2 regions of the Halobacillus sp. BAB-2008 genome follow, and region 1 is predicted to be linked to the other one. Evidence: riboswitches for the same ligand, from Rfam matches in the RefSeq annotation. Region 1 holds a riboswitch; the other holds the start of a gene.
The links. Region 1 has a riboswitch for S-adenosylmethionine ahead of metK (methionine adenosyltransferase). Riboswitches for the same ligand answer to the same signal wherever they lie in the genome.

Region 1 (12,282 bases):
TATTATCCTGCTATCGTGGAAGCCTATTATAGCCGTGTCCCGCTTCTGATTCTTACAGCTGATCGGCCGCATGAATTGAGGGAGGTCGGTGCACCACAGGCCATCAATCAAATTCAGATGTTTGGTAACTACGTGAAATGGTATCAGGACCTTGCTCTACCAGAGCCGGGAAACCATATATACGCCAGACGTCAGGCTTCCAGGGCGGTCGAGGAAGCGAAGAACGGCCATATGGGTCCTGTCCATTTGAATTTTCCGTTCCGAGAGCCGCTTATCCCTGATTTTCATCTGGAAGGCTGCTGGCGGGAAGAGGGCGTGACGGTTCCCCGAGCTTCTTATGGAAAGAGAATGCTGGATGCCTCGGTGGTCTGCCAATATTTGCAGACGTTTGCGGAGAAAGACTGTGGTCTGATTGTAGTGGGCCCACAGATGGACCCTGACCTGGCTGAGGCTGTGACGCGACTTGCATCCCGACTTGGTGTGCCGGTATTGGCAGATCCGCTCTCACAACTCCGTGCCGGAACGCATGACAAAAGAAATATTATGGAGAACTATGATAGTCTCCTGAAATCGGAAGCTCTCGGGGAAGAGGTCATTCCCGGCTATATTCTAAGGTTCGGTGCCATGCCGGTTTCCAAGGCTTACTTGAAATGGGTACAGAAATTCGGGGAGCAGGTAGAGCATTTCGTTGCTGATGAACACCCTAGTCATCGGGAGCCTGCCGGCATCGATGCTCATTACATTTGGGCGGATCCTGTGATGTTTTGTGAGCAGTTGGCGGATCATCTTCCGGAGGATAATGTCGAAACGGAATGGCTCTCCCGCTGGCAGGAAATGAATAATAGGGCGAAAGCCGAAATGCTTGTTCAGGAGGATGAAAGTCTCAACGAAGGCCATGCCGTCGTTTATCTGGCGGATTCCATTCCGAACCAGTCTAATCTTTTTATCGGAAACAGCATGCCGATCAGAGACGTAGACAGCTTCTTTATGTCCACACCAAAGCAGGTAAGGATGATGGCTAACAGAGGTGCGAACGGCATTGATGGTGTCATTTCTGCGGCTGCCGGCACGACCGTATCAGGGGAGAGAACGACGCTTCTGATTGGGGACGTCTCCTTCTTTCATGATATGAACGGTCTTTGGCTCGTTAAACACAAAAAACTCCCTCTTACGATTGTTGTGATCAACAACGATGGAGGAGGAATTTTTTCCTATCTGCCTCAGTCTAAACAACAGGATCACTTCGAGGAGTTGTTCGGCACTCCGCTGGGGCTTGATCTTTCGGCGGTCACTGCTTTGTACGATGGTAGACATCACGTTGTGGAAACATGGGATTCCTATCGTCATGCACTTGCCGAAAGCTACAAGAAGGAGGGTTTATCCGTTATTGAAGTGCGAACGGACAGAAGCACCCACGTTGATTTCCATAAAGAGAAGTGGGCGAAAGTCGAAGCCTCCATCTTATCCGGGGGGAGCAAGTGATGAGATACACCATTAACAGACGGTCCTATTGGGTGGAAGATAGCGGAACAGGCTTTCCTCTGGTTATGCTGCACGGATTCACGGGTAGTACACGAACGTTTGATGAAACGTGTGCTGCTTTGGACGGAGACTACCGGTTAATCAAGGTGGATCTGCCGGGGCATGGCCGGACCGGTCCGCTCGGAGTGGTCACGATGGAGCAATTCTGCCGGGACCTTGACGCTTTGTTCGACGCACTGGAGCTGGAGAGAGCGGCTGTTCTCGGATATTCGCTCGGAGGGAGGGCTGCGTTGTCTTTTGCAGCCCTTTATCCAGAACGGGTAGAGAAACTTCTGCTGGAGAGTGCTTCACCCGGGCTTGAAACGACGGAAGAGCAGCTGGCGAGACAGGCAAAGGATAAAACGTTGGCGGAAATGATAAGGGATAAAGGAATAGATGCATTCGTATCTTATTGGGAGAACATCCCTTTGTTCCGTACCCAGGACCGTCTTTCTCAACAGGCGAAGACGGCGATACGCGAAGAACGTCTTGCTCAGGATCCGGGGGGGCTCCGGGAATCTTTACTTGGTATGGGAACCGGTCATCAACCTTCCTGGTGGGAGCGTATGTCGGACCTTCAGATGGATGTGCAGCTTGTCGTTGGAGCGCTTGACGAGAAGTTTTGTCGAATAAATGATAGGATGGAAAAGCGTATTCCTGAAGCATCCTACATAGTGGTGGAAAAGGCTGGACATGCAATACACCTTGAGAAACCAAAAATTTTTGCTAAAATTGTAGATGGCTTCATGATAAAATGAGTGAGTAATGAAACCGTTTTTCATGAACGGAAAGTGTACTTTTAAGGAGGAATAAGTTATGTCTTTTGAATGGATTCAAGAGCGCGAATACGAAGATATCATGTATGAAACACTAGACGGAATTGCTAAAATCACGATCAACCGTCCGGAAGTGCGAAATGCGTTTCGTCCTCAAACGGTTAACGAATTGATTGATGCATTCTCACGTGCACGTGACAATTCCCGTGTCGGAGTTATCGTCCTTGCAGGTGCTGGAGACGATGCATTCTGTGCAGGTGGAGACCAGAAAGTCCGCGGTCACGGCGGCTATGTAGGGGATGATCAGATTCCACGCCTGAACGTCCTTGATCTCCAACGTTTGATCCGCGTCATTCCAAAGCCGGTAATCGCAATGGTTTCCGGTTATGCTATCGGCGGTGGACATGTGCTTCACGTTGTCTGTGACCTTACAATCGCAGCGGACAATGCGATTTTCGGACAAACAGGTCCAAAGGTTGGAAGTTTCGATGCTGGATATGGTGCAGGTCTGCTTGCGCGTATGGTAGGCCACAAGAAAGCGCGTGAAATTTGGTTCCTTTGCCGTCAATACAGTGCCAAGGAAGCGGAAGATATGGGACTGGTCAATACAGTGGTTCCATTAGAGGATCTTGAAGCTGAAACGGTACAATGGTGCCGTGAAATCCTTGAGAAATCACCGACGGCTCTTCGTTTCTTGAAAGCTTCTTTCAATGCAGATACAGATGGATTGGCAGGTCTGCAGCAAATGGGCGGAGACGCTACCCTGTTGTATTACACGACAGAGGAAGCGAAGGAAGGCCGCGATGCCTTCAAGGAGAAGAGAAAACCTGATTTCGATCAGTTCCCTCGTTTCCCTTGATCATCAACCATATGGTAAAGAAAGGGGCGTCCCGTTGTATCGGGGAGCCCCTTTTTTCAGTTTTAAAAAGGATGGAGCGAAGTAATGATGACGACGATCATACCTCACTGGTTAGATAAACAAGCAGAACTTAATCCAGATGGGAACGCTTTTGAAACACCAAACGGAGAAGGCTTGACGTTTCAGGAATTGAGAGAACGAAGCAGAAGCATGGCTTTCCGTATGAAAGCGGCAGGGGTGAAAGATGGAGACCATGTGGCGTTCCTTCACACTAATGATCTGCAGTATCCTGTCTTTATCCATGCAATCAGCTATATCGGTGCAGTTGTTGTGTTAATAAATACAAGACTGACTGCTCCAGAAATCCGTTACCAACTGGAAGATGCACATATTAATCACTTCTTCATCGGTGAAGAGTTTGAACAGACAGCCCGGACGTCTGTTCAAGGTCTTGATATTATCGTACACCGTTTGGGTTCGCTGCCGGTAGCGCAGACGACGTCAGGTTTGAAGGGAGATTTGAACTTCGAAGACGTGTACACAATGATGTACACATCCGGGACTACAGGGCGCCCGAAGGCGGTTATGCACACATACGGAAATCACTGGTACAGTGCTGTGGCGTCTTCATTGAATCTTGGACTCCATTCAGATGATAAATGGCTGACCTGTCTTCCGTTCTTCCATGTAGGCGGCTTCTCTCTTCTTATGAAAAGTGTTATTTACGGAATGCCGGTTTATTTGTTGAAGAAATTCGATGCATCTGTCGTGAATCGGGCTATCAAAGAAGACGGCGTTACTCACGCGTCGGTCGTTACTGTCATGCTGCAGCGGCTGTTGGAAGAAATGGGAGAGTCCCGCTATCCGTCCAGCTTCCGCTGTATGCTCCTTGGCGGTGGTCCTGTACCGGAGAGCATACTTCGAAAGTCAGAAGATCGGTACATTCCAGTTTTTCAAACGTATGGAATGACGGAAACCTCCTCACAAATCGCTACGCTAAGTCCGAAATCCGCCCTGGCAAAAATGGGTTCTGCCGGGAAAGCCCTGAGTATGGCCGATCTGGTCATAGATTCGCACCAGAATGGTGAAGTGGGGGAGATACTGGTAAAGGGCCCGATGGTTTCCAAAGGCTACTATAATAGGGACCGGAATGCAGAGACATACCTTCGGACAGGGGATCTCGGTTATAAGGATGATGACGGGTTTCTCTATGTGGTGGACCGCTTGAAAGACGTCATTATATCAGGTGGGGAGAATGTGTACCCCGCGGAAATCGAAAGCGTCCTAACATCTATTCCCGGGATAAAAGAAGCCGGCGTCACAGGACGACGGGATGATACGTGGGGAGAAGTTCCTGTCGCTTTCCTTGTTGGTGATAAAGCGACAGGAGACAAAGAAATCACGGATTATTGTCTGGAGCGTCTTGGGAAATTTAAAGTACCTGCACAGTTTTACTGGGTCGATGAACTTCCCAGAAACGCGTCGAATAAACTGCTTCGCCGAAAGTTATTATCTTTAGTGGAAGAAGGGAATGTATGATGAAGGTCGAAGCTGTACGTATCCGCACCATTGAGCTCCCGTTAAAGAAGCCTTTCATCACTCATCAGGCAAGCATCGATCGGAGGAAGCTTCTCATCGTAGAAGCGGAAGATCCGGAAGGAAGAATCGGCTACGGGGAGGTCACTGCCTTTGAGTCTCCTTTTTACACATCAGAGACGATCGTTACCGCTTTTCACGTACTGAAAGAGTTCCTGATACCTCTTCTATTTGGATTGGAAGAGCAGACACCTGCAGCCTTCGCCGAAGGTGTCCGACCCATTCAAGGCCACCCAATGGCGAAAGCAGGTCTTGAAGGAGCTTTGTGGGATCTTTACGGCAAGAAGGAAAATAAGAGTCTTAAGAAACTGCTCGGCGGCATTCGCGAAAGCGTCAAGGCTGGTGCTGTGCTGAGTCTGACGGATAATCTTCGGGAAGAAGTGGAGGCACTGAAGCTGGAGGGGTACGAAAGATACAAGTTAAAGGTGAGGAAAGGCTGCGAGAAAGAAACAATTGAAGCACTTAGAAAGATAGCGCCGGATCTTCCGGTAATGATTGATGCCAACGGTCAATATGGACCGGATGACTTTCACAGACTTCAAGAGATGGATGAATATGGTCTTATGATGATTGAGCAGCCGTTCCAACCCGCCGACTTCTTTTATCATAAAGAACTGCAGGCGACAATGCGGACACCCCTGTGTCTCGATGAATCAATCATGTCTTTTCATGATGCTGTCCAGAGTGTAGAGCTCGAGTCCTGCCGCATCGTGAATGTGAAAATAAGCAGGGTGGGCGGCTTGACCGAAGCAAAGGCAATCCATGATTTCTGCGAGCGTCGGGAAGTGCCTGTTTGGTGCGGGGGGATGGTCGAATCCGGTGTATCCAAAGCACACAACCTTGCACTTGCAACACTTCCTAATTTCACTATCCCGGGTGATTTATCGAGCTCCACACGGTATTTCGAAAGAGATATTGTGCAACCACCAATTATCATGGATCGGGGAGAAATCCGTGTGCCGGAGGGCCCTGGAATTGGAATAGACGTCGACAGGGAATACCTTGAATTCGTTACTAATCACTCTTATGAAGCTAAGGCAACTTAACCACCCCGGGGATTTTCGTAATAACTTCGTCCTTCTTCGACCACAATAAGAATATAAGGAGGGCGAAGGATGGACAGAAACAAGTATTATATCAATATTGGGACAAGGGAAATCTCCCTGAATCATGATGCGAACAACGATGATTTCATCATTTACGCGACAGAGGAAGAAGTGATCGGCCTTCGTGAAATTTTCGATGAAATCAATAATGCGGACAATCGGTCCTTCTATCGAGCGCATATCCCATTCATGCCTTACCATAAAGATGAGGATAATGATGAGACGGATGTGGACATGAAGAAGGCTTTCCAGCGCATTCATGAACTAGGTGATGATCAAACGAAAGATCACATCGTCCAGATGGGCGTGTTGGATCTTTGATGGAAAAAGCCCCTCCGTTAGACTGGAGCGGCTTTTTTTGTATGAAATCCTTTGTTTAGAGGAGTATTTCAAAAGGAATAATACAAATAGCAGCAGAGTATCGAAACGCACCGGTTTGTATTTATACATCCTTATGGTACGATTTATACAGGTACCATCAAGAACGTATAACTAGGATTAAAGGCAGTGGAGCAAACATGAAAACATTTTATGATTTTTACCAGAACCCTGTTCGACTATCATTTGAGGATCATCCGTTCTCTGCAACTCCGAAGCATGTTTGGGTCATTTGCCGTTATAAGGACCAATGGCTTTTGACGAGACATAAGGATCGAGGGTTCGAATTTCCCGGAGGAAAAGTCGAAGAGGGCGAAACAGCAGATCAGGCAGCTGTGCGGGAAGTTCAGGAAGAGACAGGTGCGAGAATTAAAGAGTTGACGTATATCGGTCAATACCATGTGGATGGTAAAGGTGGCACGGTCATAAAGAACGTATATTATGCCGTCATATCTGAACTGGCCGATCAGGAACACTATTTTGAAACACACGGCCCTGTCTTATTCCGACATCTCCCAAAGAACATGAGAGTGAATGAGCGCTTCAGCTTTATGATGAAGGATGAAGTCCTTCCGGAATGCATGAAACGTATTCAGCGTCATATCTGAAGAATAAATATCCCCCACGTGACCACGTGGGGGATATTTTATGATGTTCAGCTATGATAGGAAGGTCCTGCTTTCCTGATTGCTTCGCTCGCATAAGTGAATTTCTCAAAGTTCTTATGGAACTTTTCGGCAAGCGCTTTAGCGCTCAGGTCGTAGGCCTCTTTATCTGTCCATGTCTTACGAGGTGACAATACCTCATCAGGGACACCAGGGCAGTGGGTGGGAACGTGTAAACCGAAGAAAGGATCTTTATACGTCTCCGCTGAGCTTAATTCTCCTTCTAACGCAGCGTGAATCATAGCTCTTGTGTAGCTTAACTTGATCCGCTGTCCTTCCCCGTAAGACCCTCCGGACCATCCTGTATTCACTAGATAGACGTCGGTCTGGAATTGATCAATTTTCTCGCCAAGCATTTCTGCATACTTAGATGGAGCAAGCGGAAGGAATGGGGAGCCGAAGCAGGCGGAGAATGTCGCCTGCGGTTCTGTAATTCCCCTTTCTGTACCTGCGAGTTTGCTGGTATATCCGCTCAGGAAGTGGTACATTGCCTGTTCCTTCGTCAACTTACTGATCGGAGGGAGAACGCCTGTAGCATCAGCGGTCAAGAAAATGATCGCATTTGGATGACCAGCTACACTGGGCTGTACAGTGTTGGATATATGTTCAAGCGGATAAGCCGCACGAGTGTTTTCTGTCAAACTTGTGTCGTCATAATCCGGTTCATGTGAGTCTGCGCTTAGTATGACATTCTCCAGAACCGATCCAAAATGAATCGCATCGTAAATTTGTGGTTCCTTTTCTTTAGAAAGGTTGATACACTTGGCGTAGCAACCGCCTTCAATATTGAAGACGCCGTAGTTCGACCACGCATGCTCGTCATCCCCGATCAAACGGCGGGAAGGATCTGCAGAAAGGGTGGTCTTGCCCGTTCCGGATAACCCGAAGAAAAGAGCGACATCGCCTTCTTTACCAACGTTCGCTGAACAGTGCATCGGCAGGATGTTTTTCTCCGGAAGAATATAGTTCATGACGGAGAAAATCGATTTTTTGATTTCCCCGGCATACTCGGTTCCGCCAATTAAGACGATACGGTGTTTGAAGGAAATCATGATGAACGCTTCTGAATTTGTCCCGTCCACTTCAGGATCAGCCTTGAAGGTCGGAGCGGATATAACCGTGAATTCCGCTTCATGATCTGCCACCTCTTCCGTATTTGGACGAATGAACATCTGTTTAGCGAAAAGATTGTGCCACGCAAACTCTGTCACGACCTGGATGGGAAGACGATACCGTGTTTCTGCGCCGGCAAACCCTTTGAAAACAAAGAGTTCTTCCCGCTTCTTTAAATACGTAAGAACTTTGTGGTAAAGCTGAACGAAAGTACTCTCGTCAATCGGAGTATTGATTGTACCCCAATCCACTTTTTGTTCGGACGTGTCGTCTTTGACGATGAATTTGTCTTTTGGTGATCTGCCGGTGTAAGTACCAGTAGTCGCTTGAATTGCACCTTTTTCTGTTAATGTGCCTTCGTTGCGAGAGAGGATCTTCTCCACCAAGTGCGGAACGGAAAGTTGGTGATGGACATTTTCTTGAGCTAGTAATAGGTTAAGTTCAGACATTTGGTTAATGGTACTCATATAAGTCGACCCGCCTTTGTCAAATAATTTAATCATCCTTAAGATGGAATTAGTATAACACATTCATTTTTATAGTCCATACTATTTGGTGAAATTGTTTCCAATATTTTGTGAACAAATATTGGCTTCCTGTTAAAATCCGGATGGTTTATTTCTATCCTATGTTTTTTCCGGTGTGAACGTTTATAAATGGAAAGAAAAGGTGGTGGGTCCTTGGTTTTGTAAGGATCCCTAAAAACCGTACCTGGTCGGGGATACGGGTGGAATCTGATTGACATGTTACATGGTTTTCGATACGATAACGAAGAACGGAAACTCTCTTATCCAGAGTTGGTGGAGGGACAGGCCCTTTGAAACCCAGCAACCGTCATGAGAATGGCATGGTGCTAACCTGAAGCAGGAAGGAACGAATTCCTTCTTGGACGATAAGAGCGAAAGGAAGCAGCCCCTTTCCTCGACATTAGGAAGGGTTTTTTCTTTTTATGGAGAAATATCCGAGCCGGAGGTCATCCGGTATAGATTCCTATATAAAGCTCTAATGGTTGTGGATGAAGCATGAACGAAGGAAACGTTTTTTCGTTTCTGCACATACTGGTAAAGAGTTCCGTCTAATACTTTGTACTTACAGAAGGAGGAGTTTTTCAGAATGCCTGCCAATCGCCGGTTATTCACATCAGAGTCAGTTACAGAAGGTCACCCCGATAAAATATGTGACCAGATTTCTGATGCCATTTTAGACGAAATTTTAAAAAATGACCCGAATGCTCGGGTTGCATGTGAGACAACAGTGACCACGGGACTTGTGCTCGTCTCAGGAGAGATCAGTACAAATACTTATGTAGACATCCCATCCATCGTTCGTCAAACAATTAAAGATATTGGATATACTCGAGCCAAATACGGCTTCGATGCGGATACGTGTGCCGTTCTGACTGCCATCGATGAGCAGTCCCCTGATATTGCAGGCGGAGTGGATGAAGCATTGGAATCCCGCGAGGGCAAGATGAGCGACGATGAGATTGAAGCGATCGGAGCTGGAGATCAGGGCTTAATGTTCGGTTTTGCTAATAATGAAACGAAAGAACTAATGCCTCTTCCTATTTCACTGGCACATAAACTGTCCAAGCGTCTTTCGGATGTCCGTAAAGACGGCACGCTGGATTACCTGCGCCCGGACGGGAAGACACAAGTGACCATCGAGTACGATGAGCTGGATAAACCTGTCCGCGTAGATACCATTGTCATTTCTACACAGCACGCGGAAGAAATTACATTGGAGCAGATTAAGAAAGATCTGCGCGACCATGTGATCGGTCCTGTTGTACCGGCGGAGCTCATTGATGAGCAGACGAAATACTTCATCAATCCGACAGGTCGTTTCGTTATCGGCGGTCCTCAAGGGGATGCCGGCTTGACGGGAAGAAAAATCATTGTGGATACGTATGGCGGATATGCCCGTCACGGCGGAGGTGCTTTCAGCGGGAAAGACGCGACGAAAGTGGACCGCTCTGCTGCTTATGCAGCCCGCTATGTTGCGAAGAACATCGTAGCTGCCGGACTTGCAGACGCTGTGGAAGTGCAGCTTGCGTATGCAATAGGTGTAGCGCAGCCGGTTTCCATTGCCATCAACTCGAATGGTACTGGAAAAGTATCGGAAGAGAAGCTGGTAGAAGCTGTGCGTGATCTGTTCGATCTGCGCCCTGCCGGTATTATCAAGATGCTGGATCTGCGTCGACCTATCTACCGTGATACGGCTGCTTATGGTCATTTCGGCCGCACGGATATTGAGTTCCCTTGGGAGCGGACGGACAAAGCAGAACAATTAAAATCTCGTTTCAATTAAGGACAAAAAAGTACCCGCAAGGGTACTTTTTTGTTTTTAATCTTTTTCTTGCTGCTGTTTATAATAGTTTCCTTTCTCTATGTAAGTGGTTCTTATCCTTTCCAACTCTTGATAGTCATGCTCGTTCAGTTCCCGGACTACTTTCGCGGGCCGGCCGAAAGCGAGCGTCCTTGGAGGGATAACTTTTCCCGGCGGGACGAGACTGCCGGCGCCGATGAAAGCTTCTTCTCCAATTATCGCTCCATCGAGTATGAGGGATCCCATACCGATCAGCGCGTTTTTCTTAATGTGTGCGGAATGCAGGGTCACTTGATGACCGACCGTCACGCCATCTTCAAGGATGAGTGGTTGACCCGGGCTTTGATGAAGCATACTGAGATCCTGTACATTTGTATTCCTGCCGATATGTACCGGAGCTACATCCCCGCGGATGACGGTTTTAAACCAGATGCTTGCTCCTTCATCAATAAAAACATCTCCTGTAATAACGGCATCATCAGCGATGTAAGCCGTCGGGTGTATAGACGGGCGCTTTCCTTTATATTCGCAAATCATAGTAAACCCCCTTATAATATTAGTTAAGGATAGTATAGCAGATGGAACGGGGGATAGACTGTGAATAAAAAGCAATCTCCAGCATCAGACGGCACTATCATTATCGTCCACGGAGCATTTGAACATGGTGGAAGATATGAGCGGTTGGCGGATCGTCTTCATAAAGATGGTTTCGATGTTATATACGGCGATCTGCCTGGCCAGGGAAATTCACCCGGAAGGAAAGGTCATATCCATTCCTTTGAGGAGTACATAAAGACAGTAGAGGGCTGGATCGGGGAAGCGGATCCCGATAAAAAAATATTTCTGCTCGGTCATAGTATGGGTGGTCTTGTAACGGTGCGGGTAATGGAACAGCTGCAACAGAAAATGGATGGTATCATCCTCTCGTCTCCTGCATTGGCTATTAAAGGCAGTGTAAGTGCGCCTGTGGAATGGTTGTCCTACCTATTGAATATCATAGCGCCCTCTTTACGTATGGATGCCAACCAAGACCCTTCATTGATTACAAGGGATACCGTGAAAGTCGAACAGTTTCGTAAAGATCCACTTGTCCTTAAGAAAGTCTCTGTGCGTTGGTACCGGGAGTTTCAACGTGCTTCCCGTCTGGCTTTCCGGGACGTTAACCAGTTTCCGGATGTACCTCTTCTTGTCTTGCAGGCGGGACGTGACGAACTGGTAGTGGCGGAAAAAACGGCAGAATGGTTTCATATAGTGGATGCTAAAGAAAAAACATACAAAGAATGGCCGGAATTATTCCATGAACTATTCAATGAGCCGGAGTGGGAAGATGTGTACCTTTATACACTTGGATTTTTACAACAGCAACTCAAGAAATAGACAGGGAGGGAAACATATGAAAGCAAATGTACCGAGTAACGCCCTGCATCTCATGTACCATGTGTACAAAAATATCTTTCCTTCCGTTCATAGAGAATTGAACGTTTGGATTGATCGGGCGCGTCAAATACCAGATCCGGAATTAAGGACACAGGCACTTGCCAGCATTGAAAGCAAAACGTTCCATTGTGAAGGCGGGTCGATTTATGCAGTGCTTGCAGGGGAGAGAAGGGACGAAGCGGTTCGTTTTATCGTAGCCTATCAAACCATTAGTGATTATCTTGATAACTTATGTGACAGAAGTACATCGATGGATCCGAAAGATTTCCGCATGCTCCATCAGGCGATGGCGGATGCGCTGACGCCAGGGAATGAAAGACAAGACTACTATAAATATCGTGAGGAGTCAGACGACGCCGGTTACCTCCATCTCCTTGTGAAAACTTGTCAGGACGTACTTCGGAATGCGGAAGGCTATGACATAGTCCTGGAGCATACTCGGAATCTTGGTTCCCTTTACAGCGATCTTCAAGTACATAAACATGTGGTGGAAGAGGAACGTA
Region 2 (12,282 bases), on a different contig from region 1:
ACCACGAGAAGCCGGCAGAGGTCAATGGTTATATGCGTGCATTCCTTGAAAGAAAATGATGGTGAAAAACGTCCTCGGATGAGGGCGTTTTTTGTTGTTTTTTTACTGAAAAAGGACGTTTTGCTGTTCGGGATGCAGGAGAGTATGGGAGAAAGGTAGAAAGTAAGAAGAAAATCTATCGGTATAGGGGAGCGGTGTATGGAGATCATCGTGCAGTTTCAAATCAATCTATTTGCCCTTGTCATTCTGGCTGTCCTGTATATGATCATGCGGGCGAAGTCCAAGGTGGAGAGCTTCGGGAAGAAGGTGCTGAAGACGATCATGGCAGCGACCGCCTGTGCGATCGTTCTCGAACCGATGACGTGGATTTTCGACAAGAAGCTGTTCCCCGGGGCATTCGTACTCGAGTATTCGACCAACTTCCTCCTGTTCCTGATCGGACCGGTCCTCGGCGGTCTGATGCTGTCGTATGTCGATTACCACCTTTTCAAAGATCCTTCCCGTGTGCAGAAACGCATGTACTACCAGCAGCTCAGCATCGTGACGCTTGCTGTCCTTCTCATCAATATCTATCATCCTATCTACTTCGACGTCGAACCGGGCATCAATAAATACAGCAGCGCCGCGTTCAAAGACGTCCATTACGTCGTCCTCGGCAGTCAATATGTCTATATGTTCGCATTCGTTATTAAGAATCGAAAGCGGCTGCCCTCGTATGTCACCGGTCTCTTCCTCCTTTTCTTTGCGCTGCCGATCGTCGGAATGGTCGTCCAGCTGTTCGAATCGCGGATCTATTTCTCATGGACGGCAATCGTGATCGGGATTCTCGTCTCCTATACGTTTCTTGAATCGGCGACGACGGAGGAGGATTTCCTGACGAAGCTCTATAACCGGCAGAGTTATGAAGTCTATGTCAATCACCTGATCGAGATCCGTCGTCCCTTCGGCATACTGTTGATCGATCTCAACCATTTCAAGGAAGTCAACGATAAATACGGCCACCGAGAGGGCGATCAGGTTCTCGTCGGCTTTGCCCGTGTGTTGAAGAAGGTCTTCCAGCACAAAGGGCTTTGCGCCCGCCTCGGCGGGGATGAATTCATCGTCGTCGTCGAGAAGGAGATCCGGAACGTCGTGCCTGCGGTCACGGAAGTCGAGCGGAAGTTGAAGCGGCAGGAGGAGGCGCTTCTCCGCCAGACTCGTTTCAGCTACGGTTATCAAGCGTATGAGCCGGGCATGTCGACAGAGGAACTGTACACGGCAGCCGACCGGAAGATGTATGAGTTCAAGCGCATGGGCAGGCAAAAGAAGACGCTTACGTAACATCGGGGGCATTTTTCTACCTGCAAAAACGGTGACCTGAGACGGGAAGCGTACTATACTAGGGGTTGGAAGTTCATTAAGGAAAGAAGGATTCATTGTGTCAAAAGCAGCAAAGATTCTCTTACAAATAGCCGGACTCTATCTTATTTATCTGATCGGGACGTGGATCCAGTCGGCGCTCCACCTGTTCATTCCCGGCAGCGTCATCGGCCTGCTTCTGTTATTCGTATTATTGATGCTGAAGGCGGTACCGGAGAAGTGGTTCCGGAAAGGGACGGGCTTCATGATCGCGAACCTCCCGTTCTTCTTCATCCCTGCGACCGTCGGTATCATCAGTTACGCTTACGTCTTTAAAGGAAAAGGGCTGCTTCTGATCGTGATCGGCCTTCTCAGCACCGCGCTTGTGATGGGGCTCTCCGGAGTCGTCACCCAGCGGATGGTCAGAAGGAGGGAGGAAGCATGAAGGAGATAGGTATCGGAATCTTCATGGTCGTCCTCACGGTGGCTGCCTATAAGGCGGCGACCTTCGTTTACCGGAAGCACAACCGGATGTACACGGCGCCGATCATCGTCTCCACGGTGATCATCATCGCGTTCCTCCTCGTCTTCCACCTGCCGTATGAAACGTATATGACAGGCGGGAAATGGATCGATCACCTGCTGGGGCCGGCCGTCGTGGCGCTTGCGTATCCGTTGTATCAATACAGGGAGATTCTGAAGCGTATGCTCGTCCCGATCGTCACAGGTACGTTCATCGGTGCCATCGTCGGCATCACGTCAGGTCTGCTCCTCAGTAAGTGGGCAGGATTCAGCAGCCTGATCATCCATTCGATCGTCCCGAAATCCGTGACGACGCCTGTTGCGATGTCCATTGCCGAATCGACGGGCGGTGCGATGCCGCTCGCCGCTGTCTTCGTCATGATCGCCGGCATCGGCGGTGTGCTGATCCATCCGTTCGTCATGCGCTATACGAACCTGACGCACCGGATCGGGCGCGGCGTCGGGATGGGAAGTGCCTCCCACGCCATCGGAACAGCGACGGCGATGGAGCGCGATACGCTGGAAGGCTCGATCAGTACGATCGCCATGGTGCTGAGCGCCGTCATCGTGTCGATCCTTGCCCCTGGTCTGTCCCTGTTACTACTATGAAAAATGACGAAAAACGTCGGAGACTCCGGCGTTTTTTTTCGTTTCTTGTAGATTGGGAGAATGCCCCTTGCTGAACGGGTTAATATTGGATAGTATTAGCTTAATCTAATCGGATTGGAGGCGGAAAGGATGATGATTGGGGGACCATTTCTCGTTGCGACGATTCCCGGGGTGCTGGTCGTGATACTCTCGTACTGGCTGGCGCAGAAGAATCTGCCGCTGCTGGTGAAGATGCTGCCGACGATGCTGGCGGCCCTGGCTGCCACCATCCTGTTTTTTGTCGGCTTCGTCATGATCCGAGGTTTTGAAGGAGCGGCGTACAGTCTGCTTGCCATCTTCTTGATGGGCTATGCCGTCGTCGCTTCGACCGTTGCCAGGAAGAGACGGCAGCTGCTTAAGGAGAAGGAATCAGGAGAGGCGTAATCTACGCCTCTCTTCTGCTTTTTGAAAAAAATATTTTCAGGTAAGAGGGACGGGCTCCGGGAAATGGGACGCTTTCCACGGGGCGGCCGGTGAGCCTCCTCATCGCTGCGCTCTTCCGGGGTCTCACCTCTTCCGCTAATCCCGTCGGAGTCTGCCCATTTCCCTCCGCCCTTCACGGCGAGCATCCTTTCTTCTGATACAAAAGTAAAAATGTGAGGAGATCCGGAACCTATTTTGTCATGGTTTCAGGAAGATACATAGCACCCTTTCTATGGGAAATGGTAGCACGATTCCAATTTTCGTCCCATGTGTTTTTTGCATGCACGGGACATGCTTTCTTTTCTTACTATATCGGAGAACGTATTTTTCCTTGGTCATGTGCGGACAGACGCCTTTCCTGCCGTTTTCCGATATGAAAAATTGTATATAATTGTTAGATAATAGTGACTTTTCGGTGTATAAAGCGGTATCATAGAGACAGGGTCATTAAATGACAGGAGAGGTGCGATTTTGTGACCTCGGCATCTTTTCTGCAAATTTCATGATATAAGGATGGTTAATATGAGCAGCAGAGAAACGAAAACAGACGTGATCTTGATAGGTGCTGGCATTATGAGTGCGACCCTCGGTTCACTCTTGAAAGAATTAGCCCCAAATTGGAACATTACCGTTTTTGAGAAGCTCGGAACGCCCGGAGAAGAAAGCTCGAATGAATGGAATAATGCAGGGACTGGCCATGCGGCTTTGTGTGAGTTGAATTACACGAAGGAAAAGGCGGATGGTTCGATCGATATGACGAAGGCTGTCTCGATCAATGAACAGTTTCAGGTGTCCAAACAGTTCTGGTCTCATTTGGTGAAGACCGGCCAGTTGAAGGACCCGGAACAGTTCATCCGGCCACTGCCCCACATGAGTCTCGTCTTCGGAGGAGAGAATGTCGACTTCCTGAAGAAGCGCTATGATGCGATGTCACAAAATCCTCTTTTCAAAGGGATGGAGTATTCGGAAGATCCAGAGCAGTTGAAAGAGTGGATTCCGCTCATCATGAACGACCGCCATACTCACGGACCGGTCGCGGCGACGAAGATGGATAGCGGTACCGACGTCAACTTCGGTTCCTTGACAAGGAAGCTGTTTCAGAATCTGGAGGCCAAAGGGGTGGAAGTGCAGCATCATCACCACGTCAAGGATTTATATCGGACGAACGACGGCCGCTGGGAATTGAAGATGTACGATGATAAGAACGATAAGCTGGAAACCCGGAAGGCGGATTTCGTATTCCTCGGTGCGGGTGGTGGAAGTCTCCATCTTCTGCAGAAGTCCGGCATCCCGGAAGGCAAAGGAATCGGTGGTTTCCCTGTCGGGGGGCAGTTCCTTGTCTGCAAGAATCCGGAGATTGTCGAACAGCATGAAGCGAAGGTGTACGGCAAAGCTCCTGTAGGTGCACCGCCGATGTCGGTGCCGCACTTGGATACCCGCTATATCGGCGATCAGAAGACGCTGTTGTTCGGTCCGTTCGCAGGGTTCTCGCCGAAGTTCCTGAAGACAGGTTCATTGATGGATTTGTTCACATCGATCAAACCGGGCAACATTTTGACGATGCTTGCAGCGGGAATGAAGGAAATGGCGCTGACGAAGTATTTGATTCAGCAGGTACTCCTGTCGAAGGAGCAGCGGATGGATGCTTTACGGGAGTTCATCCCGAATGCGAAGAGCTCCGACTGGGACCTCGTCGTTGCCGGCCAGCGTGTCCAGGTAATCAAGGATACGAAGGAAGGCGGCAAAGGAACGCTCCAGTTCGGGACGGAAGTCGTGAACAGTGCGGACGGTTCGATTGCGGCTTTGCTCGGGGCATCCCCGGGGGCGTCGACAGCCGTGCACGTCATGATCGATGTGCTGAACCGCTGCTTCCCTGACCATATCGATCAATGGAAGCCGAAGCTCGCCAAGATGATTCCATCCTACGGCGTATCGCTCGTCGATCACCCGCGGATGATCCAGGATATCCACCGTACGACAGATGAGGCGCTTGGTCTGGCAAAAAAGGAACTGATCTTTAGTTAGGGGTGTATAGAAAGAAGAAAAAATAAGAAGCATATCGTTTTCCAAAAGCAGTCGCCGATCGGGTCGGAGAAGGGGAAAGGTACCCCCTTTTCCCGCCGGCGGATGGAAACAAAGCTTCTTCCTGGACAAGCCTATCGCTGATAGGCTTTTTTCTTTTGTTCATAAAAAGCGACGGCTGCAGCGGCTCCGAGTCCGGCATTCGCTTTGATAAGTTCGATGTTAGCGGCGAGGCTTCTGCCTTCGGTGGCGCGGTTGACGTGATCCAGCAGGAACGGTGTGACGTCCTTGCCTGTGATGCTCTGCTGCTTCGCTTCAACGAGCGCCGCTTCGATAACGCCCGTCACGTAGGACGCATCAAGGGCGTGACCGGAAGGGATCGGGTTGGCGATGACGGCTCCTCCTTGAAGACCGAGCTCCCATTTCGTATGAAGGATGCGCCCGATTTCCTCTGCGTCATCGACGCGGAAATGGACGGCAAACTCGGATGTGCGCGTGAAGAAGGCAGGAAGGGAGTCGGTCTGATACCCCATCACTGGTACTCCTTTCGTTTCCAGATACTCGAGGGTCAGGCCGAGGTCGAGGATCGATTTCGCACCGGCACAGATGACTGCGACGTTCGTCCTGGCGAGCTCCTCCAGGTCTGCCGATATGTCCATCGTCGTTTCGGCCCCGCGGTGGACGCCGCCGATGCCGCCGGTCACGAACAGGCGGATGCCGGCGAGGTCGGCACAAATCATCGTTGCGGCTACCGTCGTCGCACCGGAGCGGCCGGTCGCAAGCAGATACGGGAGGTCTTTACGGGAAGCTTTGGTGATATCATCCCTTGAGGCGAGCGCTGTCAATTCTTCCGCTGTCAGTCCGATTTTGATCCGGCCGTCAAGGATGGCGATCGTCGCCGGGACGGCTCCGTTATCCCGGATGATCCGCTCGACTTCCTTCGCCGTTTCGATGTTTTCAGGATACGGCATACCGTGGGAGATGATGGTGGATTCGAGGGCGACGACAGGCTTTCCTGTTTCCAAAGCTTCGTTCACTTCTTGTGATAGGGAGAGATAGGGATTGAGATTCATAGGAACTCCTCCTGTTTTTTTAATAGATGGGTCGTCAAATCGGAATGGACGGTCGCTGTCGTCTGGACGCAGAGGGCGGCGCTCTTCAGTCCGGCATGGACGGCTTCGGACAGTGGACTGCCGTCGAGCCAGGCGTGCAGCACAGCAGCGGAGAATGCATCTCCGGCGCCGGTGACGTCTACGGTCGTGTCGAGGGCAGGGGCGGGATAGTGGCGGATGCTGCCGCCGCTTTCCCCGACCATGACACCCCGCTTGCCCCACGTCACCGTGACATAGCGGACACCGCAGGCGAGCCAGTGTTCAACGGCGTCTTTCCACTGGGCTTCGTTTTGAATGGGAATGTCGAAGTGTGCGGCGCTTTCTTCGACGTTCGTCATCAGCCACGTCAGGCCGCTGATATCCGAGGGCAGCCGCTTCATTTTCGGTATCGAGACGGTGATGAAGGCGACCGGCGTGTGGTCGGCGGCTGCTTCCTTAAGCAGGAAGGCGAGCGTCTCCTGCGGGCAGTTCAAATCGGCGATGACGCATTCGGCCTGCTTCCATTTCTTCTCGTGACGACGGATCTCCTCCGGAAGAACAGCGTCGTAAATAGCCATATCGGCGAAGGCCATCGTCATTTCTCCATGCTCGTCGAGGACAGCGGTGTACGTGCCTGTGTTCCGGTCCGGCAGATGGAGGACGCCGTCCATTATGATATACTCGGCAGAGGCGCGGGCGATGATTTCCCAGTCGGCATCTCTGCCGGCAGCAGTGATGAGTGTCGGCCGGTTTCCGAGGCGCCCGAGGTTTTCTGCGATGTTTCTGGCGACGCCGCCGGCGCTTGCGGTCGACCGCACCGGATTCGATGTCTTATAGTCGAAGCGCTCCAGGCAGTGATACTTGCGGTCGACGTTGGCGGCACCGATGCAGAGGACAGGACGGGAATGATTCAGGACATAGGCGCGGCCGAGCAGAATGTTTTTCTGTACAAGCTGGGAGATGACGTTGGCGACGGTGGACCGGGACAAGGCGAGGATTTGGGAGAGGTCGTGTTGGGAAATATACGGGTTATTTGCAATCTGTTCATAGACCTGACGTTCGCGGTCGGTCAGTTTGTTTGGTAACATAGACAGCCCTCCGGACAAATGTTTGATTCATGGAACATATGTTTAAAGTAGCTGAATTGGAAAAAGTTAGCAATAAAACAGAGACAGGTCGTACGTCCGACTTATCGACAAAATTTTCCGACAACGGGTTGCCAATCGTTTGGGAATTGCTGTATAGTGGGGCTAACAACTTCATAGATAAACGTTCTTATCGAGAAAGGTGGAGGGACTGGCCCTTTGAAGCCTTAGCAGCAGACTCCTGACGGGTACTGTGCTAATTCCAGAAGCGTACGTGCTTGCAGATGAGAAGAGGTTAGATACGCAGGTAATCCGCTCTTCTTATGGTGAGAAGTGTGGATTTTTTTAATTTCAACGGAAGAAGGATGATAGAGATGACGAATTCAACCATCAAACGAGCTCCATTCAAAGGCGATCATGTCGGGAGCTTCCTGAGACCCGAGCGTTTGAAGGAAGCGCGCCGGCAGAAAGCGGAGGAGACGATTTCCCAAGAAGAGCTGCGCCGGATCGAAGACGAAGAGATAACGAAGCTTGTCGCGAAACAGAAAGAGGCAGGACTTCCTGCCGTGACAGACGGGGATTTCCGTCGCAGCTGGTGGCACTTCGATTTCCTTGAAGGACTCGATGGAGTGGAAGGCTACGACAAGGAGAAGGGACTTCAGTTCGACGGGGTGGAGACGAAGGCGCGCGGTGTCAAAGTGACTGGAAAGGTCGGGTTCACGGATCATCCGGCGATCAGGGACTTCCGTTTCCTGAAAGAGATCGCCGGCGATTCCGTCGCAAAGCTGACGATTCCGAGCCCTAACATGCTGCTGTTCCGTGCCGACATCGACAGGGAGATCTACCCGACGGATGAAGCGCTGCTCGCGGATTTGGTGGATGCGTACCAAGGATTCATCCAGCGGATTTACGAAGAAGGGTGCCGCTACCTGCAGCTCGATGATACCGCCTGGGCAAGCTTTTTCTCGGAAAAAGGCAGAGAAGCGATTGCTGCGGAAGGCCGCGATCCGGAACGTGCCGCTACCCTGTGTGCCCGTTCGATCAACGAATCGATTGCAGAGCGTCCGGAAGACCTGTTGATCACGATGCACATCTGCCGCGGAAACTTCCGTTCGACCTTCATGACGACAGGGAGCTATGAAGCGCTGTCGGAGACGATCTTCGACGGTTTGGACGTCGACGGCTTGTTCCTGGAATTCGATGATGAACGCTCCGGCGGCTTCGAACCGCTCCGTCACGTCAACCGCCCGGATCTGTCGGTCGTCCTCGGCCTGATTACATCGAAGACCGGCGAACTGGAAGACCCGGACCGCATCAAAGCCCGGATCTTAGAGGCATCCGACTATGTGCCGATGTCCCAGCTCTGTCTCAGCCCGCAGTGCGGGTTCGCTTCGACGGAAGAGGGGAATGTGATTTCAGAGGAAGCACAGTGGGCGAAGATCCGCCACGTGCTTGAAATTGCAGAGGAAGTTTGGAGATAGATAGTATAGAAAAAGCGTCCGGCTTACGAGCCGGACGCTTTTTTGTTTGGAGAGCGGGCTCCGGTAAATGGGGACGCCCCGTCCTCTTCTAAGGGCTATTATTCAGCAGCCATCGCCTTCTTCCGCACCGCGAAAAAGGAATGGATGGCCGCTGCGACCGGGATGATGAGCGCAATGCCGATGCCGGCACAAAAGATCGCAATCATCTCTTCACTGAACACTTTGGAATTGACGATTTCGCCCAGCGAATAGTCCAAATCCTTGAACCAGATAAGCAGGGCAAGGTAGCCGCCGAAGAAGGCGAAGAACAGCGTGTTCGTATCCGTTCCGAGGATGTCGCGGCCGACGTTCATGCCGGAGACGAACAAGTCCTTCCTTGAGATCTCCGGATGGTGGTGCTGCACCTCACTCATCGATGACGTGATGGAAATCGCCACTTCCGTGATGGCGCCGATCGTCCCGATGATGATGACGGAGGCGGCGATTTTCACGAAATCAAGCCCGATGTATAACGAGTAGGGCGCGAGGCTGTCGGAATCTTCTTCACTGAACCCTTGGATCATTGACATATCTGTAATCAAATGGATGCCGACGAGCAAAATGGCGATCGTGACCATCGTAGCGAGAAACGCGGTGCCCGTCTTCAAATTCCAGTCGTTCACGTAAATCAGGTTGACGTAGCTGATGACCGCACAGGCGATGATGGTCACGATGATCGGATTGATGTGCGGATCGAGCATGAAAAACAGCGCGACGATGAGAATGACGAAGTTGAAGAATAACGAAGCGAACGATCGCACTCCTTTTTTTCCTCCGACGAGGACCATCAATAGGAATAATATGGCGGTTAAGGCGACTAGTACATTCATGATCTCTTCCTCTTTGCGTTAATGATGAACAGTGTAGTGTAGACACTGATCGGGATTGTCAGGACAATGCCAATGCCGCCGACAAGCGCCCGGGCTATTTCAAGCGACAGATTCATGGACAGCGTGAAGCCGAGCGGCGATGTATTCTTCAAGTAGAGAAGAATCGACGGGATCGAGCCGGCCGCATAGACGAAGAACAAGATGCTCGTCAGGGTCCCCATGACGTCCTTTCCGATGTCCATACCGGATTTCCGCAATGCCTTTCCTGTGATGGCGGCATCCTTCTCATAGAGTCCGAACAGTGACGAAGCGATCGTGATCGATACGTCCATCACGGCACCAAGCGAGCCGATGAACAGCCCGGCCATGAATACTTCCCTGTACGGACGGGTCAAATACTGCATTTCCTCATAGCGGAGGCCGTTCCCCTGCAGGGCCTGGATGACGAAATAGGCGATCGCTAAAGAAACGGAAATGCCGATCAGCGTAGATAGAATGGCAGCATACGTCTTCTGATTGAATCCGTTTAAGAAAAGGAGTGAACAGATGCTGAACAAAATGACGAGCCCGCTGCAGATAAAGAGCAGGGTACCGTCGGAATTGGCGATATAAAGATCGAGCGCGAAGTACATCAAGGCTGCGTTGACGACGAGGCTGACAATCGAGAGTGCGCCGCGCTTTCTGCCGACAATCAGCAGTAGAAAAAGGAAGACCCAGGCGGCAGCGAGGACGTATTTGTCACGCTTTGCATCGATGATCGCACCGGTCAGTCCATCTTCCTGCAGCGAATCTTCATCGATGGAAACAAACACTTCATTCCCTTCCTCGTACTTTTGGTCGTATGCTTCCGAAGAAGAGTATTCGTTGCTCATGTCGATTTTTTTACCCTTATAGGGTCCGTTCAATATTTCCCCGGAAATGGTTTGTGTAGAAATGGTGTCTTTATTGTCGTGGATGTCTGTAACATTCTCCGTATCGACCGTCTTCGTATCGGTCACTTCTGCAATCGTGCGGCCGTAAAGTCCGGCATTATGGTTGACGAATACCATCGAAGCGATGCAGGTGATGGCGAGCAGGGTGATGACGATCCATTGGCGGTGGGTGATACGGGTAAGTATCTTTCCTGCCTTCATGTTTGAATAAGCCTCCATGCCAACCGTCCGGCGGTGCGGACAGTGGAAAACTGGGCTCTTGAAAGAGTCCGCTGAATAACGCGCTTATCATAGCAGATAACTCCCTCACCGTCAAAACTCTCCGTAGGTTAACTATATTTGCTTTAGCCACTTAAGTTTCCCGACAGCCTGTTAAGTTCTGACTTCGAAAAGAGGAAGTGATTTTCAGGTAGAGAGCGGGCTCCGGGGAATAGAGCGCTTTCCGGGGTCTTACCTGTGCCACCATTCCCACAGGAGTCTGCTCTATTCCCCTCCACCCTTTACCATACACGCCTTTCCTTTGATTTATTGATGCAGCCTGATTCATATTTCAAAGGGGGGAAGGCTTTACCTGTTCCTTAGAGTTTCGCGGCAGACTAAAAAAGCCTGTCTTCGAAAAGACAGGGCTTAAATTCCATCAGTTACGGATCAGGTGGTCGAACGCACCCAAGGCTGCATTCGCTCCATCTCCCATGGAAATGATGATTTGGTTGTACGGGCTGTCGGTACAGTCGCCGGCTGCGAACAGGCCGGGTACGCTCGTTGCGCCGCGTTTATCGACGACGATTTCGCCTGTGCGTGTTCGATCGACGAAGTCACCGAGCCACTCGGTATTCGGTACGAGACCGATTTGGACGAAGACACCATCAAGCTCGACATGCTTCTCTTCTTCGGTTTCACGATCGATGTACGTGAGACCATTCACATTATCAGAGCCGGTGATTTCCGTCGTCTGTGCATTTGTAAGGACGGTTACGTTCGGAAGGCTGTGCAGGCGTTCCTGCAGCACTTCATCTGCACGCAGTTCCGCGCCGAATTCAAGGACCGTGACGTGTTTCACGATACCGGCAAGGTCGATCGCCGCCTCGACACCGGAGTTTCCGCCGCCGATGACTGCTACGTCTTTGCCTTCGAACAACGGGCCGTCACAGTGTGGACAGTAAGCGACACCTTTGTTCTTGAATTCTTCTTCTCCCGGTACGCCGAGCTGACGCCAGCGGGCACCTGTGGAGATGATGACGGTTTTACTCTTCAGTACGCCGCCGTTCTCAAGCTCAAGTTCGAACAGATCGTTCTTCTCAAGCGAGCGGGCCTGCTGAAGGTTCATGACGTCGACCTCATAGTCCTTCACGTGTTCTTCCAGACTTGCAGCCAGTTTCGGGCCTTCGGTCTTCTTCACACTGATGAAGTTCTCGATGCTCATCGTATCCTGTACCTGTCCTCCGAAGCGTTCGGCAACGATTCCAGTACGGATTCCTTTACGGGCGGTATAAATCGCTGCAGATGCTCCTGCAGGGCCGCCGCCGACGACAAGGACTTCATACGGATCTTTGTTGTTGAACTCATCCGGGTCCGGACCGTCTCCGATCTGACTGACGATCTCTTCCAGGCTCATGCGTCCGCCGCCGAAGAATTCGCCGTTCAGATATACGGAAGGTACAGCCATGACGTTGTTGCTTTCTGCTTCTTCTTTAAAAGCGGCACCATCGATCATCGTGTGGGTGATGTTCGGATTGACGACACTCATCAAGTTAAGCGCTTGGACAACATCTGGACAATTATGGCATGTCAGGCTGACATACGTTTCGAAATGGTACGTTCCATTGATGTTTCTGATTTGTTCAAGGACGTTTTCGTCAGCTTTGGGAGCT

Region 2: another riboswitch for S-adenosylmethionine. It lies ahead of D479_RS04835 (5-methyltetrahydropteroyltriglutamate--homocysteine S-methyltransferase); the one in region 1 lies ahead of metK (methionine adenosyltransferase).

The regions. Positions count from the first base shown of each region.
Region 1 is NZ_ANPF01000052.1:19,965-32,246, forward strand. It holds gene menD (2-succinyl-5-enolpyruvyl-6-hydroxy-3-cyclohexene-1-carboxylic-acid synthase) at 1-1,482, shown strand, start outside; gene menH (2-succinyl-6-hydroxy-2,4-cyclohexadiene-1-carboxylate synthase) at 1,482-2,279, shown strand; gene menB (1,4-dihydroxy-2-naphthoyl-CoA synthase) at 2,338-3,156, shown strand; gene D479_RS12520 (o-succinylbenzoate--CoA ligase) at 3,241-4,695, shown strand; gene menC (o-succinylbenzoate synthase) at 4,692-5,798, shown strand; gene D479_RS12530 (hypothetical protein) at 5,868-6,179, shown strand; gene ytkD (RNA deprotection pyrophosphohydrolase) at 6,377-6,844, shown strand; gene pckA (phosphoenolpyruvate carboxykinase (ATP)) at 6,892-8,481, opposite strand; SAM riboswitch class I at 8,799-8,913, shown strand; gene metK (methionine adenosyltransferase) at 9,128-10,324, shown strand; gene D479_RS12550 (gamma carbonic anhydrase family protein) at 10,361-10,879, opposite strand; gene D479_RS12555 (alpha/beta hydrolase) at 10,940-11,719, shown strand; gene D479_RS12560 (tetraprenyl-beta-curcumene synthase family protein) at 11,736-12,282, shown strand, end outside.
Region 2 is NZ_ANPF01000017.1:5,923-18,204, reverse strand. It holds gene D479_RS04875 (alpha/beta hydrolase) at 1-59, shown strand, start outside; gene D479_RS04870 (GGDEF domain-containing protein) at 199-1,320, shown strand; gene D479_RS04865 (CidA/LrgA family protein) at 1,418-1,783, shown strand; gene D479_RS04860 (LrgB family protein) at 1,780-2,469, shown strand; gene D479_RS04855 (YesK family protein) at 2,599-2,892, shown strand; gene D479_RS04850 (malate:quinone oxidoreductase) at 3,454-4,956, shown strand; gene D479_RS04845 (pseudouridine-5'-phosphate glycosidase) at 5,088-6,026, opposite strand; gene D479_RS04840 (PfkB family carbohydrate kinase) at 6,023-7,132, opposite strand; SAM riboswitch class I at 7,317-7,420, shown strand; gene D479_RS04835 (5-methyltetrahydropteroyltriglutamate--homocysteine S-methyltransferase) at 7,504-8,610, shown strand; gene D479_RS04830 (YibE/F family protein) at 8,709-9,479, opposite strand; gene D479_RS04825 (YibE/F family protein) at 9,476-10,612, opposite strand; gene ahpF (alkyl hydroperoxide reductase subunit F) at 11,049-12,282, opposite strand, start outside.